Regions from separate parts of the Pectobacterium hainanensis genome, predicted to be linked through region 1. Evidence: riboswitches for the same ligand, from Rfam matches in the RefSeq annotation. Region 1 holds a riboswitch; each other region holds the start of a gene.
The links. Region 1 has a riboswitch for thiamine pyrophosphate ahead of thiM (hydroxyethylthiazole kinase). Riboswitches for the same ligand answer to the same signal wherever they lie in the genome.

Region 1 (5,280 bases):
AATAACGGTTTGCCCTGAAACTTGAAGTATTTAGGGTATATATATAATTAAAAAATAAATATTACGGTTATTGGTCTGAATTATTTTTCAGACTGGTAACGTTTAATCGCCGCTGTACTTTTCTTGGGATCGGTCATAGTCATAGGATCAAGAAGATAATCGGCTTGTTCCGGCGTCAGTAATTTCTCGGATAAAACGGCTTCCCTTACGCTGCATTTTTTCTCATAAGCCATTTTGGCAATACGAGTGCCAACCTGATAACCGAACAGGGTTGATATGATCGTGGCCAGCGCGGTACTTTCATGTGCGTAGCGAGTGCTGACTTCTTCGTTGATTTCAATTCCCTGAAGGCATTTTTCAATAAAGAGCGGAATGACATTAATCAGAAGGGAACACGATTCAAATAATGCTTTGAGAATAACGGGTTCCCACACATTTAAATCCAGTTCTCCACCTTCTACCGCCATCGTTACCGCCAGATCGTTACCAATGACCTGATAAGCGATTTGGTTGACCAACTCGGGCATCACGGGATTAATTTTGCCTGGCATGATGGAGGAACCTGGTTGGACTGCGGGTACTTTGATTTCATTAAAGCCTGCGCGCGGGCCAGATCCCTGAATACGGAAATCGGTTGCCATTTTGGACATAAATGCGGCAATTTTTTTAAGCTGAGCGGAGATTTCAAGATAAAAATCACCGTTCTGGAGTCCATCAAAAAAATCCTCTTCCGGGTAATATTTTTCTCCTGTAACTTTCTCAAGCCATTGGTAAACGGCAGTGATATACCCCTCATGTGTAGACAGCCCCGTTCCGATCGCCGTTGCGCCCAGAGGCAACGCCAGCGCATCTTCATTGGCCTGTATAAGCCGTTCTTTTAACCGGGTCACTTGTGTGCGATAGCCGCCAAATTGCTGTCCAAATGTCATTGGAACGGCATCTTGTAAACACGTCCGTCCTAGCTTGACCTTATTGGCAAAGGCTTGGCTCTTATCGGCTAAAGCTAATTCCAGTTTTTCTAATTCTGCCACCAAGCGTTTGACGTTGGTGCGACTGGTCATTTTCATTGCCGCTGGAATCACGTCATTCGTTGATTGTCCCATATTGACATGTGTATTGGGATGAACGGCGTCATAGCCAAGATTACCGGTCATGATTTCGTTCGCCCGGTTGGCAACCACTTCGTTCATATTCATGTTTGTTGATGTGCCACCGCCGCCCTGAAAAATATCAATGGGGAAATGCGAGTCAAATGCACCCTCCATCACTTCTTGTGATGCCTTAACGATTGCGACGGCTTTCTCTCCGTTCAGTGCGCCAATCTGTGCATTAGCCTGTGCAGCGGCTTGCTTGATCGCAGCAATTGACCATAAGAAATAGGGCGCATCGGCCGCTGTGCGACCAGAAACAGAAAAATTCAACACGGCCCGTTGAGTTTGAATTCCGTAGTAAGCATTCCGTGGTACCATTAAATTACCTAATAAATCTTTTTCTTCGCGCATATCAATATCTCCAGGATAAAAGTCGTTATCCACATTAGTTATGTGGCGTAGGATATAATTTGATCCAGTTCAAAGAAAAAAAAGCATTGGTAATATAGATAATCTTTATTAAAAAAATTAATAGTATGGCGGGATATGAAAGAGATAAATTTTGATTTTAAGCAGTTGCAGTCGTTTCTTGCTGTCACCGAGACGGGCTCATTCACGGCTGCCGCCAGAAAACTGAATTTGACACAGTCTTCTATCTCGCAGCAGATTGCCAATTTAGAGAATGCCCTCAAAACCGAGTTGATTAATCGTTCTCAACGCCCTATTCAGATGACGATTACCGGGCAGGCGCTGTATCAACTTGGAAAAAGGCTGATCAATGAAGGGGTCTACTTACAAGAGCATATTAATGCGATCAGGCAAGGACAGATTTCATATTTAAAAATTGGATTTGTCGACTCGATTAGTAAAACCGTAGGGCTTGATATTCTTAAAACGCTTCAACCAAAGGTTAAGCATGTTTACCAAATTACGGGAACGGCATCGGGTTTATTAGCGGCTTTAAACAAAGGGGAAATTAATCTGGCGGTGACCATGCTTCACACGGAAATACCCAGCGGTGTGAGAATATATCCTTTGATTGAAGAAGAATTTATGTGTGTCTGCCCTAAATCGTGGTCAGAAACCAGTTTGAACGCATTATGTAAAAACCGGGATTATATTGCGTATACCAGTGATACCCCAACGGGTGTGCAGACGCTTAACTGGTTGAAATGGAATAACTTCAATCCTAACATTCAATTTGAAATCAGCAATGCTGACGATATTATCAGACTCATTGCCTGTGGCTATGGTTGGACATTAACAACGCCGCTGTTTGTTTCTATTAATCCCTCATTTTTTGATGCGTTAAAGTTTATAGACATTAACCATCGTAAAGAGAATCGAAAAATTGTGTTGTTATGCCGGGATGACGAATTGTCTGATTTTTACAAAAGCCTTTCTATCGAGATCAAGGCTATTATGGAGAAAATGCTGGAGAATGATTTTTACAGTAAGATACGAATTGATTGATAGATCCTAAATAATTCAAATTATCTGTGTTATTTAAAATGATAATTTTTCTCTCCACTCGAATTATTCAGGATGTCTCTCATTTAATCCCGATGAGCTTACTCAAGTAAGTGAGCCGAGTAACGAGCGCAGCCAACGCACAGGCAACTTGAAGTATGACGGATATACCATGCAAACCGGATTTATCGGCAGAATGTACCGTCTGCTTGCTTTACGTACACCACTTACTTATGCTGCAACCGTAAGTACATGACTCGGGGTGCCCCTTTCTTGGTAAAGGGCTGAGAAATACCCGTATTACCTGAACTGGATAATGCCAGCGGAGGGAAGTCACGGTATTCCAGCCGGTTACCGCCTTCTTGAACGCCGGTTGGGAGAATGATGAACACTCGACCTGTCTCTTTATCCGTAGCCTGTACGGCTGCGTCATTAACGCAATTCCATGCTCGATCTCCGTTAGTCCACTGTCTGACCAATGATGTGGTGCAGTCGTTTACGGCGAATGTCTTATTGGCGTTAAACGCCTCGCCAGCCATGGTTGTCGATCCTGATGAGGCTGCTCAATTCAGTGCGTTAGCCGATGCGTTGTTAATTAACATCGGAACGCTGGAGCACGATCGCGCTGATGCTATGTTGGCAGCGATACAGAGTGCAAATCAGGCGGGGACGCCGTGGGTACTCGATCCTGTCGCCGTCGGCGGATTAACGTATCGAACGCGATTTGCTCATGAGTTGTTGACGCTGGCACCCGCGGCGATTCGCGGAAATGCCTCTGAGATCATGGCGCTGTCTGGCATGAATACGCAAGGGCGTGGCGTGGACAGCACCAGCGATTCGCTAAGTGCACTGCCTGCGGCACGTGAACTGGCTCGCCGTCTGTCTACGGTTGTTGCCGTTACGGGAGAAAGGGATTACGTAACGGATGGTCAACGGGATTTCTTGATCAGCGGCGGCGATAAAATGATGACTCGCGTCGTGGGAACCGGGTGCGCATTATCGGCGGTCGTTGCCGGGTTTTGCGCGCTTGAGGGCGACCGTTTACAACATGTTGCCGCTGCGTGCCATGTTATGTCGTTTGCAGGCGAGCGGGCAGCTTCATTGGCGCAAGGGCCGGGAAGCTTTATTCCGGCTTTTCTCGACCAGCTATATGGTTTACGTGCGGAGGCGTTGGTATGAAACGGATCAATGCTCTCTCGATTGCAGGTACCGATCCTAGCGGCGGTGCAGGTATCCAGGCCGATTTAAAAACGTTTTCCGCATTAGGGGCGTATGGCACCACGGTGATTACTGCGCTGGTGGCACAAAACACGCGCGGGGTGCAGTCGGTTTATCGCATCGAACCCGATTTCGTCGCGGCTCAGCTAGACTCGGTGCTCAGTGATGTTCGTATTGATAGCGCTAAAATTGGGATGCTGGCGGAGGCGGATATTGTCGAAGCCGTTGCTGAACGTCTCCAACATTACTCACTGCCTTATGTGGTGCTGGATACGGTCATGTTGGCGAAAAGCGGCGATCCGCTACTTTCTCCTGATGCGGTGGATTCCCTGCGGCGATCTCTGTTGCCTTTGGTGTCGCTCATTACGCCTAACTTACCGGAAGCCGCCGCTTTGCTGAATTGTTCGCCAGCGGCCAACGAGCAGGAGATGGTTGAGCAAGGAGAGGCTTTGCTATCACTAGGGTGTCATGCGGTGTTGATGAAGGGCGGACATTTGAGTGAAGAAGAAAGCCCGGATTGGTTATTCAGTCGTGATGCTCCACCGCTGCGTTTTACCTCTTCACGCGTGAATACCCGCCATACGCATGGTACGGGCTGTACACTCTCTGCGGCGTTGGCTGCGTTGCGTCCACGGCTGGCGTCCTGGCAGGAGACGGTGAGCGAGGCGAAAGCTTATCTGCAACAGGCCTTACAGCAGGCAGATTCACTCGAAGTAGGGCAGGGGATTGGGCCTGTACACCACTTCCATCGCTGGTGGTGAAGCCTATCGCACGACGTCTTATACTGGTCTTAAATCACAACCGGTCTTAAATCGTCGCTCAGATTCGATGCCGTCTTGCCAGTTATCTGGCAAGACATATCCTGCGATGATGTCCGTTCTATCAATCCTAATTAAATTAAGTGCTGAAACGCGTAGACATTCTGATGTGCGCTCGGTAATTTTTGGCAGATAGGTTAACAATCGGTGACATCAGGTTGCCGATTTTCTGACATATCGAGAACGTACACTTGCCGGATAAGCAAGACAATAACAAGAACAACTTACCTTTCATCGTAAACCTGCCTTTAATGGCAAACCTGTCTTTAAATGGCAAATAATGTAATGGGTATGAGGGAATGGATATGGCAGGTTCGGCTCGTAGCGTGATGGCCGCTAAGGTGCTTCAGACGATATTAAATATTGGACTGCTGGTGTTGGCGATAATATTGGTTATTTTTTTGGTCAAGGAGACGGTACATCTGGCGAAGGTATTGTTGATCAGTAATGAGAAAGACTCCTCTTATCAATTGATCGAGGGGATCGTGATTTACTTCCTCTACTTTGAGTTTATTGCGTTAATTGTTAAATATTTTCAGTCGGGTTACCACTTTCCACTGCGCTATTTTGTCTATATCGGCATTACTGCCATTATCCGATTGATCATTGTCGATCACAAAAGTCCGTCCGATACGCTGATGTATTCGGCCGCTATTTTAGTGCTGGTAGTGGCGCTTTATCTG
Region 2 (5,280 bases), on a different contig from region 1:
CGACAGTAATGAGCAGCGCAGCAGCCAATAGTCCTGGCCATACGCTGCCTGCTGTCAATGACTGACGGCGCGTTGCCATGCCTGAATCCAGCTATTCCTTTTTTCTGCGACCTGTTGGGCGCTGTATTGCAGTGATTTTTCTGGAACGGGCAGTGCGGCAAACCCAGCGGGCAACTCGGTGGATATCACCGGATACATCCAGTTGGTCGTGGGGATCGCCTGCTGGAATGTCGGACTTAATATGAATTGCATAAACCGTTTTGCCAGTTCTGGCTGCTTGCTGGCGGCTAACTGACCTGCGACTTCAATTTGCAGGTAATGCCCCTCGCTGAAGTTGGCCGCCGCGTAATTTTCTTTTTTCTCTTCAATGATGTGATAAGCCGGAGACGTGGTGTAACTGAGGACCAGATCGGCCTCGCCTTTCAGGAACAAGCCGTAAGCTTCACTCCAGCCTTTGGTCACCGTAACGGTTTTCTTTGCCAGCTTTTGCCATGCCTCGGGGGCCTGTTCGCCATACACTTGTTGCATCCACAGCAGTAACCCCAATCCCGGCGTACTGGTGCGTGGATCCTGATAAATCACTTTCCATGGTTCGGCACTGTCGATCAGTTCATGCAAACTCTTGGGCGGATTTTTGAGTTTCTCTTTGTTATAGACGAAAGCGAAATAACCGTAATCATAGGGCACGAACGTTGCATTACTCCAACCGCCGGGCACTTTAAGCGCACGGGTATCAACACTATGTTGGGTAAACAAGCCGGTTTGTTCCGCAGCCTGCAACAGGTTATTGTCTAATCCCAGAATGATGTCCGCTTTACTGTTTTTACCTTCCATACGCAGTCGGTTCAATAACGATGCGCCATCTTCCAGCGCGACAAAATTGAGCTCACATTCACACTCTTTTTCAAAGGCGGTTTTAATGACCGGACCAGGCCCCCATTCGGACGCGAAGGAATCATAGGTATAGACGGTGAGCGCAGGTTTGGCGAAAACCGGTGCGGAAAGCAGTAATAAGCAGGGCAGGCTTTGTCTCAGCAGGATGGCTGAACGTTTTAATAATGATGTCATGAACACTTTGCACTCCTGAAAATCATAGGGTGGCAAAGGATTTTGAGTCAGCGATGAGCACTCTCAAATCCCTTCGCCGGTATTAACCGGATCAGGTTCGACGGGTGTTTTCTCAGCGAAAAAGCGTTACGCCGCGGTCTATCCTGTGGCGAAACCTGTTCCGCACCCCGTTGAGAACGAGTCATTGTAAAGGGTTCAAGGTCGCAGGGAAAGGTTCTCAGTTTTCCGGCGGCACAAACCAGGCCGATTTGAAGTCAAACCAGCCCAGCATGTTCATACGAATCCCGCGCATACTGCGCTGACCTTGCAATTGCAGCCAATGATGGAGCAAAGGATGTAACTGACCGCTGTTGACCAACTTATCGCACCACTCTGCGATAGGAAGCGCATGGGTACGCCATTGGTGCGCATCCTGATGCAGATCGTCATCCAGACAATGTTGCATCAGTGGTAGCTCATAAAGCATGGCGAATAGCGAAAATTCGAGGGGAAGGTAGCAGTTCACGCTACTGAACCAAATATCACTTTCGCTGTTTCCCTGATACCAGTCTTCGTAACTGACGGTTTGAACGTGTAGATGGACATCATGCTTTGCCAATAGTTTACGCATGATTTCACTCAATATTTGGTATTCAGGATGCGCCTGATAAAAGGTGAGTGTGACGTGCTCAAGGCCGTGGGGTTTGGGTAATGGCGTACTGGGCTGTTGATGATGCCAGCGAGGAAGTAGGCTGTAAGCCGGTGACCAGTCTCGCTGATGGGCGGCATCGGCATGGCTTAGCAGCGCAATGGGGTTAAATACCTGCCAGAGCCAACGACGAATGTCAGGATGTTTGGCTAGCGGCGAGCGTTTATCAAACATAATGAAATAACAGCCTTCTTCCATCCTGCTTTCCAACTGTTCGTGACGGGAATCATCGGACTGCACTTTGACAGAAACGGGCATTTCTTCCGGCTCATCTGGTAATACCCAGATATTGACCTCGTCAATAAGCGCTCGATAACCATAATAGTCATCAAAGGCACGTATTTTCATATGGTTGTTGTTATTGCTGACAACGGCGTAAGGCCCGGTGCCAATCGGGTGTCTGGCAAAATCGGGCAGCGTTCGCCATTCCTGAGGCAGGATCATGGCCGGCACACTGCCAAGCAGCCACGGTAACCAGTTATCGTCACTCTTTAACCGCACGTCGATGACAAAAGGCATAGGCGAGGTGACACTGTCGATATGACAAAACAGAGGGAGTTCCGCTAGCCGGGTCAGTGAGGTGATGACATCATTCATCGTGAGCTCACGTCCATGATGAAAACGGATTGACGGGCGTAGATAAAAGCGCCAACGCAAGGGTTCCAGTCTCTGCCAGTGATGTGCCAGATCGGGTTCCAGTTCCCCGTTTTCCTCATTTATATTGGTTAATCCGCTGAATATTTGTCTGGCGATATGCATTTCTGAGCGTCGTAGCGCTGAACCGGGCAGTAAATTACGCAATGGCCGGTAATACAGGATACGCAGTATATGTTTGCCTTGACGAAAGCTACGACCAAGATGGGACAAGAGCATTTGGCGTACGGTTTCTTTGTCACCGACAAGCTGAACCAGTTGATCGATACGATCTTGTTCCAATAAATCCTCTGCCCGCTGCTCTTTCAGCGCGAGACCGGTATAAATGAACGAAAGCTGTGAGCGTTTTCCTCTGCCTGCTTCTGCCTGCCAGGTTAGCCAACCCTGTCGTTGCATTGCCCCCAACAGTGAACGGATATGACGGCGCGAGCAGCTTAATATGGCCGCCAGTTCTTGCAGTGTGGTATCGGTCGATTGCCCTTGAAAGTGTTGCCACAGGCGAATGAACTGCTGTTGAAGACGGTTGGAAGACATAAAAGAGGAACTCCCGGTCTTAAAGTCATCAATTTATCTTTCCCTATATTACGCTGATACTTTTGCATAATGAAAGCGTGGAGGTGGCTGATGGCGATTTCCCAACGGTATGCATTCTATCGTGATTATTTCGTGGCATGTCGGGCAACGTGGTTACGTTGGATATCTGTTCAACAGCGAATGGCGTTATTGCAACAGGTTACCCAGTGGCAAATTGAATCCTTGTCGGAAGAGGAATACCGCCGCTGGCTCTAGCGAACGGTAACGGTAGTGAGAAAAGCATTCTGAGTAATGGTGTATTTCACCAGCCAGCGGTTTTTTCGCTGGCTTTTTTTATGATGAGCGTTGTGCTTGTCACCCTACGTGCTGCTATGACGTCACGTTAAAAATTGCTTCCAACGATTTTTGTGGCCGGTTTGACATCGCTAAGCAGAGTGGAGTAATGCTCCAGTTTGTCTTTCTGGCTGGTGTTACGTAGCTGCAATGCCAGATTGATGGTAGCCAGTTCACTGGCATGGTCAGCAATTTCCTGCGGTATTTTCTTCTGTTTCGCGAGCCAATCGGCCACTTCACTCCAGTCCCACAGCGGAGACGATCCCTTCAGTCGCTGGACGGGGGAAGGAAAATCACCGGTTCCGCGCTTGCCATCCTTAAGCAGTGCGATTGCCTGACGCGACATGGCGGATAATGCGGCGATGTCACTGAGCCCGACCCACGCCGCATCAACGGATTGAACACGGGCACCAATACCCGCTGATTCAATATCATGAATGGCGCTAATGATGGCTTCAGAAAAATAGGGGCTTTCCCGATCAAATTCTAGATAGACGGTATTACCATAAAAGCAGATGAGGGCATCGTCGCAACGGCTGGAAAAGAGAGCATTTTCCAATCCTGCGGTTGTGGATGTCACACCAGATAGCGTGAGAGAAAAATGGTAAGTAGCCATACGTGACCTCGGTAACCGGTTTTTTTATGCTTTTCTTAACATGCTCTGACAGCTATCCACTTTGCGATGGATTTGTTTCGCATGATTTTCTGGGTTTGCGGGCGTCGACCAAATGCTCATCATATGGTCAGCATGGCCGGGCATGTCACATATAAGCCGACCAAAAGCTGGGCTTCAATCTCCAACCTCGTGACAGTGCATATTCAATGGCTGCTTGAATATGCTTATTCGGGTGTTTTTTCATTGTCATCCTGAATAATGAAGTGATAATAATCTTTAGTGTTGACAGATGTCAACGATGGCGTGTCGAACTAGAGTGGAATATATCGTTTTGCAGTTTGCAATATTGATGAACAGGCTGAAATTGCGCAGCGTTTCGCAACCATTTTTAATTAAAAAGCCTCACATCATTGCTGATGTGAGGCGGTGATGCCAGGCAGAATAAAACGTATCAGGCTAACGGAATGACGATAGCCTTTGCCCGCATACTGCAATCAATGCAGGAATGCTGGCTGGTTTTTCTCATATTCTGAGATAGACGCTTCGTGTTGTAGCGTCAGGCCAATACTGTCTAAGCCGTTGATCATGCAGTGACGGCGGAAACTGTCAATTTCAAACGGGTAGTGTTTGTCCCCTGCGTGCACGACCTGATTCTCCAAATCGACAGTAAAAGTAATCCCTTCTTCGCCTTCCACTAGCTTGAACAACTCGTCTATTTCCGCGTCACTCAGCTTCACGGGCAGTAATTGGTTGTTGAAAGAATTACCGTAAAAAATATCGGCGAAGCTGGGGGCGATCACGACTTTGAAGCCGTAATCAGTCAGCGCCCACGGCGCGTGTTCACGAGACGAGCCGCAGCCGAAGTTTTCACGAGCCAGCAAGATGCTGGCACCTTTATAGCGTGGTTTGTTCAGTACGAAATCAGGATTGGGGACTTGCCCGGCTTCATCCAGAAAACGCCAGTCATTAAACAGGTGCTGACCAAAACCGGTACGCGTTACCTTTTGCAGAAACTGTTTTGGGATAATCGCATCGGTATCGACGTTAGCAGCATCCAGAGGAACCACCAGACCGATGTGTTGCGTAAATTTAGCCATGTTGGTGTCTCTCTTAATTCAGTTCACGAATATCAGCGAAATGCCCGGTCACCGCGGCGGCGGCGGCCATTGCCGGGCTGACCAGATGGGTGCGTCCGGCACGTCCCTGACGTCCTTCAAAGTTACGGTTACTGGTTGACGCACAGCGTTCGCCGGGGTTCAGGCGGTCATTGTTCATCGCCAGACACATGGAGCAACCTGGCAGACGCCATTCAAAGCCCGCTTCGATAAAGACTTTGTCCAACCCTTCCAACTCAGCCATGGTTTTGACTGGTCCGGAACCAGGTACG
Region 3 (5,280 bases), on a different contig from region 1:
GAGATGTTCCTTCGGTGTCACATAACAGAGCATGGCGCAGCCAAACCAGCCGATCATCGCGGCGCCGATGCCAGAGGTGAAATGATCGTAACCTGGTGCGATATCCGTGGTTAGCGGGCCGAGCGTATAGAACGGCGCTTCGTGGCAGTGCTCCAACTCTTCGGTCATGTTGCGGCGGATCATCTGCATCGGTACATGTCCAGGGCCTTCGATCATCACCTGTACGTCGTATTCCCAGGCAATTTTGGTCAGCTCGCCCAGCGTATGCAGTTCGGCGAACTGAGCTTCGTCGTTAGCGTCTTGAATTGAACCTGGACGTAATCCATCACCCAGTGAGAGCGCAACATCATAAGCGGCACAGATTTCACAAATTTCACGAAAGTGTTCATAGAGAAAACTTTCTTTATGATGCGACAGACACCATTTTGCCATGATAGATCCGCCGCGAGACACAATGCCGGTCAGGCGTTTGGCGGTCATTGGCACGTAGCGTAGCAGCACACCCGCATGAATGGTGAAATAGTCCACGCCTTGTTCTGCTTGTTCCAGCAGCGTGTCGCGGAACATGTCCCAGTTCAGGTTTTCCGCCACGCCATTCACTTTTTCTAATGCCTGATAAATGGGGACCGTACCAATCGGAACCGGGCTGTTACGCAGAATCCATTCGCGGGTTTCATGGATATAACGACCGGTTGAGAGATCCATCACCGTATCCGCGCCCCAACGGGTTGACCAGACTAACTTTTCCACCTCCTCTTCGATAGAGGACGTGACCGCCGAGTTGCCGATATTGGCGTTAACTTTAACCAGAAAGTTCCGACCAATGATCATGGGCTCTGATTCTGGGTGGTTAATATTAGCGGGGATAATGGCCCGTCCTGCGGCGACTTCCTGTCGTACAAATTCAGGCGTAATGTTCTCGGGTAAATGTGCGCCAAAGCTTTGCCCTAGATGCTGCTGGCGTAGCACCTCACCGCGAATTCGCTCTCGTCCCATGTTTTCACGAATCGCGATAAATTCCATTTCCGGGGTAATAATGCCCTGGCGAGCATAATGTAATTGTGTGACGCGTTTTCCTGCTTTCGCTCTTATCGGATGCGGTAAATGCTCGAAACGGAGGTGATCCAAACCCGCATCGGCGAGGCGCTGCTGAGTGAAATCGGAGCTTACTCCTGCCAGTGCTTCGGTATCGTTGCGTTCAGCGATCCAGTTAGCCCGGATCTTTCTCAAACCAATACGTACATCGGGGTGTGAGGCGGGGTCACCGTAAGGGCCCGCGGTGTCATAAACTGGAATGGCTTCGTTTGGTTCATATTGCGGTGAATCTTTGCTTCCACCCACCAATGTCGGGCTAAGTTGAATTTCACGCATGGGGACACGAATATCTTCTCGCGAGCCGGTCAGATAGATTCGCTGAGAATTGGGGAATGCCATTCCTTGTAGTGTATCGATAAATTGCTGGGCGGCTGCACGTTGCTCACGACGGCCAGTTTTAGACGGTTTTGATAATAATGGTTCTGTAGACATAGCAAGTTCCTATAAGACGTAAAGGGAAAATTGCTTGTCTGGAGACGGAGGGAGTAATAATGGGTATCAGGTCGCATAAAAAACGTATTTAGATCAACGCTATCTATGGCGCAATGAAACGAATTACTCTTGTTCCCTTCGCAGGTATTAACCCGATCAGGTTCCGCGGATCCCGAATTAACGGTCTCAGCCTGTGTCTTTCCCTTCTCAACAATGTCAAGAACGGAAGTACGCTAGGCACTCCGACAAGATAGCCCTAGTGTTAACGGGCTGATTACAACAACGACACTGTATGACGACAAAACCACCATGTCAAAGCGTGTCGGCATATCAGTGATAGATAGATCACATGATTAGTGATAACAAAATGATTTCACTGGCAATAAAAGTTAATTATCAAATACCAGTCGAATCATCTTGTCTTCTAACGTAAAACGTTCAGCCAGCGCTTCGCCAACATGAGAAAGCGCTTGCTGGAATTCAAGACAGTTATCATGATCGATAGCCGTGACCAGGCTGCTATCGTAAAATGTCATGATTTGCTGGGTATTGGTTTGTAATGCATGGTCAAGCTGGGTTGAACGAGCCAGTTTTTGTTCACTGAGAATGGCGGCTTCATGTAGCATCTTTTCATAGACATGAAAATGACCCGCCGAAAGATAATCCACCAGATTCTGACAAAAATGATCCAGAGCTTCTTCATCCAGACGTGAGAGTGTGTCTTTATTCGGCTTGATGCCAACCAGATGATAGTACGTGACAAGAAGCTGCTTACGTGCTTGTAGCCATTGGTCGATTAACGCATTATTGCCACCAACGTATTCAGTCAGGCTTTGTAACTGGTTTAGCATTGTTGACTCCGTGAACGGTAAGAAATAACTGAAATATTAGTTATAAAACTTATGTCATCACCCAGAGTGTAAAATGCCAGTGAAGTGAGAGTGGAGCAATAAAAAGATATGGAACAAACGTTAAAAGGTGATGAAAGTGGGTGGTGGGTAGTCAGTGATGCTGGGCAAATCTGGTTGCCTCAGGGAGAACTACCGCAGGGAACCGCAGCATCATGGTCATTACAGGATGCGAGAGGACGTATCATCGGTGAATGGCAGGGCTTACCTGTGTGGCTTGTGTGTCAGCATCGAGATAGTGAGATGACCTCCGTCCGACAACTTATTGAGCAAGATGCCGGGCTGTTCCAGCTAGCGGGACGCGGTATCCAACTGGCTGAATTTTATCGCTCCCATCGTTTTTGCGGTTACTGTGGTCACGAGATGGTACCGAGTAAAACCGAGCTGGCCTGTTTGTGCCACCACTGCAAAGAACGTTATTACCCCCAAATTGCGCCCTGTATCATTGTGGCTATTCGTCGTGGAAGTGAGATTCTGCTGGCACAACATCAGCGCCATCGCGGTAACATGTACACCGTGCTAGCAGGGTTTGTTGAAGTCGGAGAAACGCTGGAACAGACTGTTGCTCGCGAAGTCATGGAAGAAAGCCAAATTCAGATTAAGAACCTGCGTTATATCACTTCTCAGCCCTGGCCTTTTCCCCATTCACTGATGATGGCTTTTATGGCCGATTATGCTGGTGGAGATATCAAGCACGATCCGAAAGAGTTACGTGATGCGGCCTGGTTTCGCTATGATCGTTTGCCCATTTTACCACCACCAGGAACGGTAGCTCGCCGCCTCATTGAGGATACTGTGGTGTTGTGTCGGGAATGGGATGAGAACGATCGTGTTACCATTCACTCACATCGTGATACGTCACTGCGATAAGCATCATAATGCCTAAAGGAAAATGACATGAGCTACCTGAAAAACGATCGCTATTTGCGGGCGTTGTTACGCCAACCTGTTGACGTCACGCCCGTATGGATGATGCGTCAGGCCGGGCGATATTTGCCAGAGTACAAACTAACGCGTGCACAGGCCGGTGATTTTATGGCTCTGTGTAAGAATGCTGAGCTGGCGTGTGAAGTCACATTACAACCTTTGCGGCGCTATTCTCTTGATGCGGCCATTTTGTTTTCCGATATCCTGACGATCCCTGATGCCATGGGCTTAGGGCTCTATTTTGAAGCGGGAGAGGGCCCTCGTTTCCGCTCTCCCATCGCATCTCATGCTGATGTCGTTAAATTACCCGTCCCCGATCCAGAACAAGAACTCGGCTATGTGATGAATGCGGTGCGGACGATTCGTAAAAGCCTCGCCGGTGAGGTGCCGTTGATTGGCTTCTCGGGTAGTCCATGGACGCTGGCGACCTATATGGTTGAAGGCGGCAGCAGCAAAGCGTTTACCGTCATCAAGAAAATGATGTTCGCTGAGCCTAAAACATTACATCTGCTGCTGGATAAACTGGCCGATAGCGTCATTCTTTATCTCAACGCGCAGATTCGTGCGGGCGCACAGGCTGTGATGGTCTTTGATACCTGGGGTGGGGTGCTGAGCGGACGTGACTACAAAGAATTCTCCCTTCGGTACATGCATAAGATTGTTGATGGTTTACTGCGTGAGAACGAAGGCCGACGTGTACCAGTGACGCTCTTTACCAAAGGCGGAGGGCAGTGGCTTGAAGCGATGGCAGAGACCGGCTGCGATGCGCTGGGCCTGGATTGGACGAGCGATATTGCCGATGCACGCCGTCGCGTGGGCGATAAAGTGGCGCTACAGGGAAATATGGATCCGTCGATGTTGTATGCCGATCCGGCACGGATCGAACAGGAAGTGGCGTCGATCCTTGCTGGGTTCGGTCAAGGCAATGGACATGTATTCAATCTGGGGCACGGCATTCATCAGGATGTGCCGCCGGAACATGCAGGCGTTTTTGTTGAAGCCGTCCATCGGTTGTCCCGCGCTTATCATGCGTGATCGACAGGAGGTGATGTGATTGATACGCAACGGCTGAGGGCCGAACAGCTAGCCCGCGCTTCTGATGTGATTCGGCACGACGATTTACCTTTTGAGCAGCCTGCGTTTATCGCGGGGGCGGACGTTGGTTTCGAGCAGGGAGGAGCGGTCACTCGCGCTGCGATTGTCATCATGCGATACCCCTCTTTGGAAATGATTGAGTATAAAATTGCGCGAATCGACACAACGATGCCCTACATCCCTGGTTTTCTTTCTTTTCGCGAATGTCCGGGGCTGCTTGCTGCATGGGAGTTGGTTGAACAGAAGCCGGATCTGCTATTTGTCGATGGGCATGGGGTTTCTCATCCTCGTCGCTTGGGGGTCGCGAGCCATTTTGGCTTGCTGGTGAATGTGCCAACGATTGGTGTGGCGAAAAGTCGTCTGTGTGGTCATTTTGATGCGTTGGCGGATGAGGTCGGCAGCCAGCAGCCTCTGTCGGATAAGGACGAGCAGATTGGTTGGGTTTGGCGCAGCAAAGCACGTTGTAACCCATTATTTGTGGCGACAGGGCACCGGGTTGGTATGGACAGTGCGCTACAGTGGGTGAAACGTTGTACTCGTGGTTATCGTTTACCTGAGCCAACACGCTGGGCGGATGCGGTCGCGTCCAATCGCCCGGCATTTTTGCGCTGGCAGCAACGGTAAATATTTTAGGAATTCAGGAATAGGGCACGGCGATAATTTCAGGTACACTGCCGCCCAACGCCTTTAATGAGCATAAAAATGTTACGTAATCCCATTCATTTGCGTTTGGAAAAGCTGGGAAGCTGGCAGCATGTCACGTTTATGGCATGTCTGTGTGAACGAATGTATCCCAATTATCATGAGTTTTGCCGCCAGACTG

Region 2: linked by a shared signal. The riboswitch ahead of thiB (thiamine ABC transporter substrate binding subunit) and the one ahead of thiM (hydroxyethylthiazole kinase) in region 1 are both predicted to bind thiamine pyrophosphate.
Region 3: linked by a shared signal. The riboswitch ahead of thiC (phosphomethylpyrimidine synthase ThiC) and the one ahead of thiM (hydroxyethylthiazole kinase) in region 1 are both predicted to bind thiamine pyrophosphate.

Annotation. Positions count from the first base shown of each region.
Region 1 covers NZ_JBJYIN010000002.1:133,257-138,536, forward strand. Annotated here, with positions in the region: gene ACKPVM_RS02730 (aspartate ammonia-lyase) at 81-1,502, opposite strand; gene ACKPVM_RS02735 (LysR family transcriptional regulator) at 1,638-2,564, shown strand; TPP riboswitch at 2,810-2,909, shown strand; gene thiM (hydroxyethylthiazole kinase) at 2,946-3,740, shown strand; gene thiD (bifunctional hydroxymethylpyrimidine kinase/phosphomethylpyrimidine kinase) at 3,737-4,540, shown strand; gene psiE (phosphate-starvation-inducible protein PsiE) at 4,903-5,280, shown strand, end outside.
Region 2 covers NZ_JBJYIN010000005.1:261,314-266,593, reverse strand. Annotated here, with positions in the region: gene thiP (thiamine/thiamine pyrophosphate ABC transporter permease ThiP) at 1-79, opposite strand, end outside; gene thiB (thiamine ABC transporter substrate binding subunit) at 55-1,068, opposite strand; TPP riboswitch at 1,119-1,248, opposite strand; gene sgrR (HTH-type transcriptional regulator SgrR) at 1,286-2,944, opposite strand; gene sgrT (glucose uptake inhibitor SgrT) at 3,035-3,199, shown strand; gene ACKPVM_RS07370 (helix-turn-helix transcriptional regulator) at 3,327-3,893, opposite strand; partial or broken gene ACKPVM_RS07365 (hypothetical protein) at 3,918-4,137, opposite strand; gene leuD (3-isopropylmalate dehydratase small subunit) at 4,388-4,990, opposite strand; gene leuC (3-isopropylmalate dehydratase large subunit) at 5,004-5,280, opposite strand, start outside.
Region 3 covers NZ_JBJYIN010000027.1:4,946-10,225, reverse strand. Annotated here, with positions in the region: gene thiC (phosphomethylpyrimidine synthase ThiC) at 1-1,527, opposite strand, end outside; TPP riboswitch at 1,644-1,782, opposite strand; gene rsd (sigma D regulator) at 1,917-2,378, opposite strand; gene nudC (NAD(+) diphosphatase) at 2,487-3,305, shown strand; gene hemE (uroporphyrinogen decarboxylase) at 3,333-4,397, shown strand; gene nfi (deoxyribonuclease V) at 4,413-5,081, shown strand; gene ACKPVM_RS19690 (YjaG family protein) at 5,160-5,280, shown strand, end outside.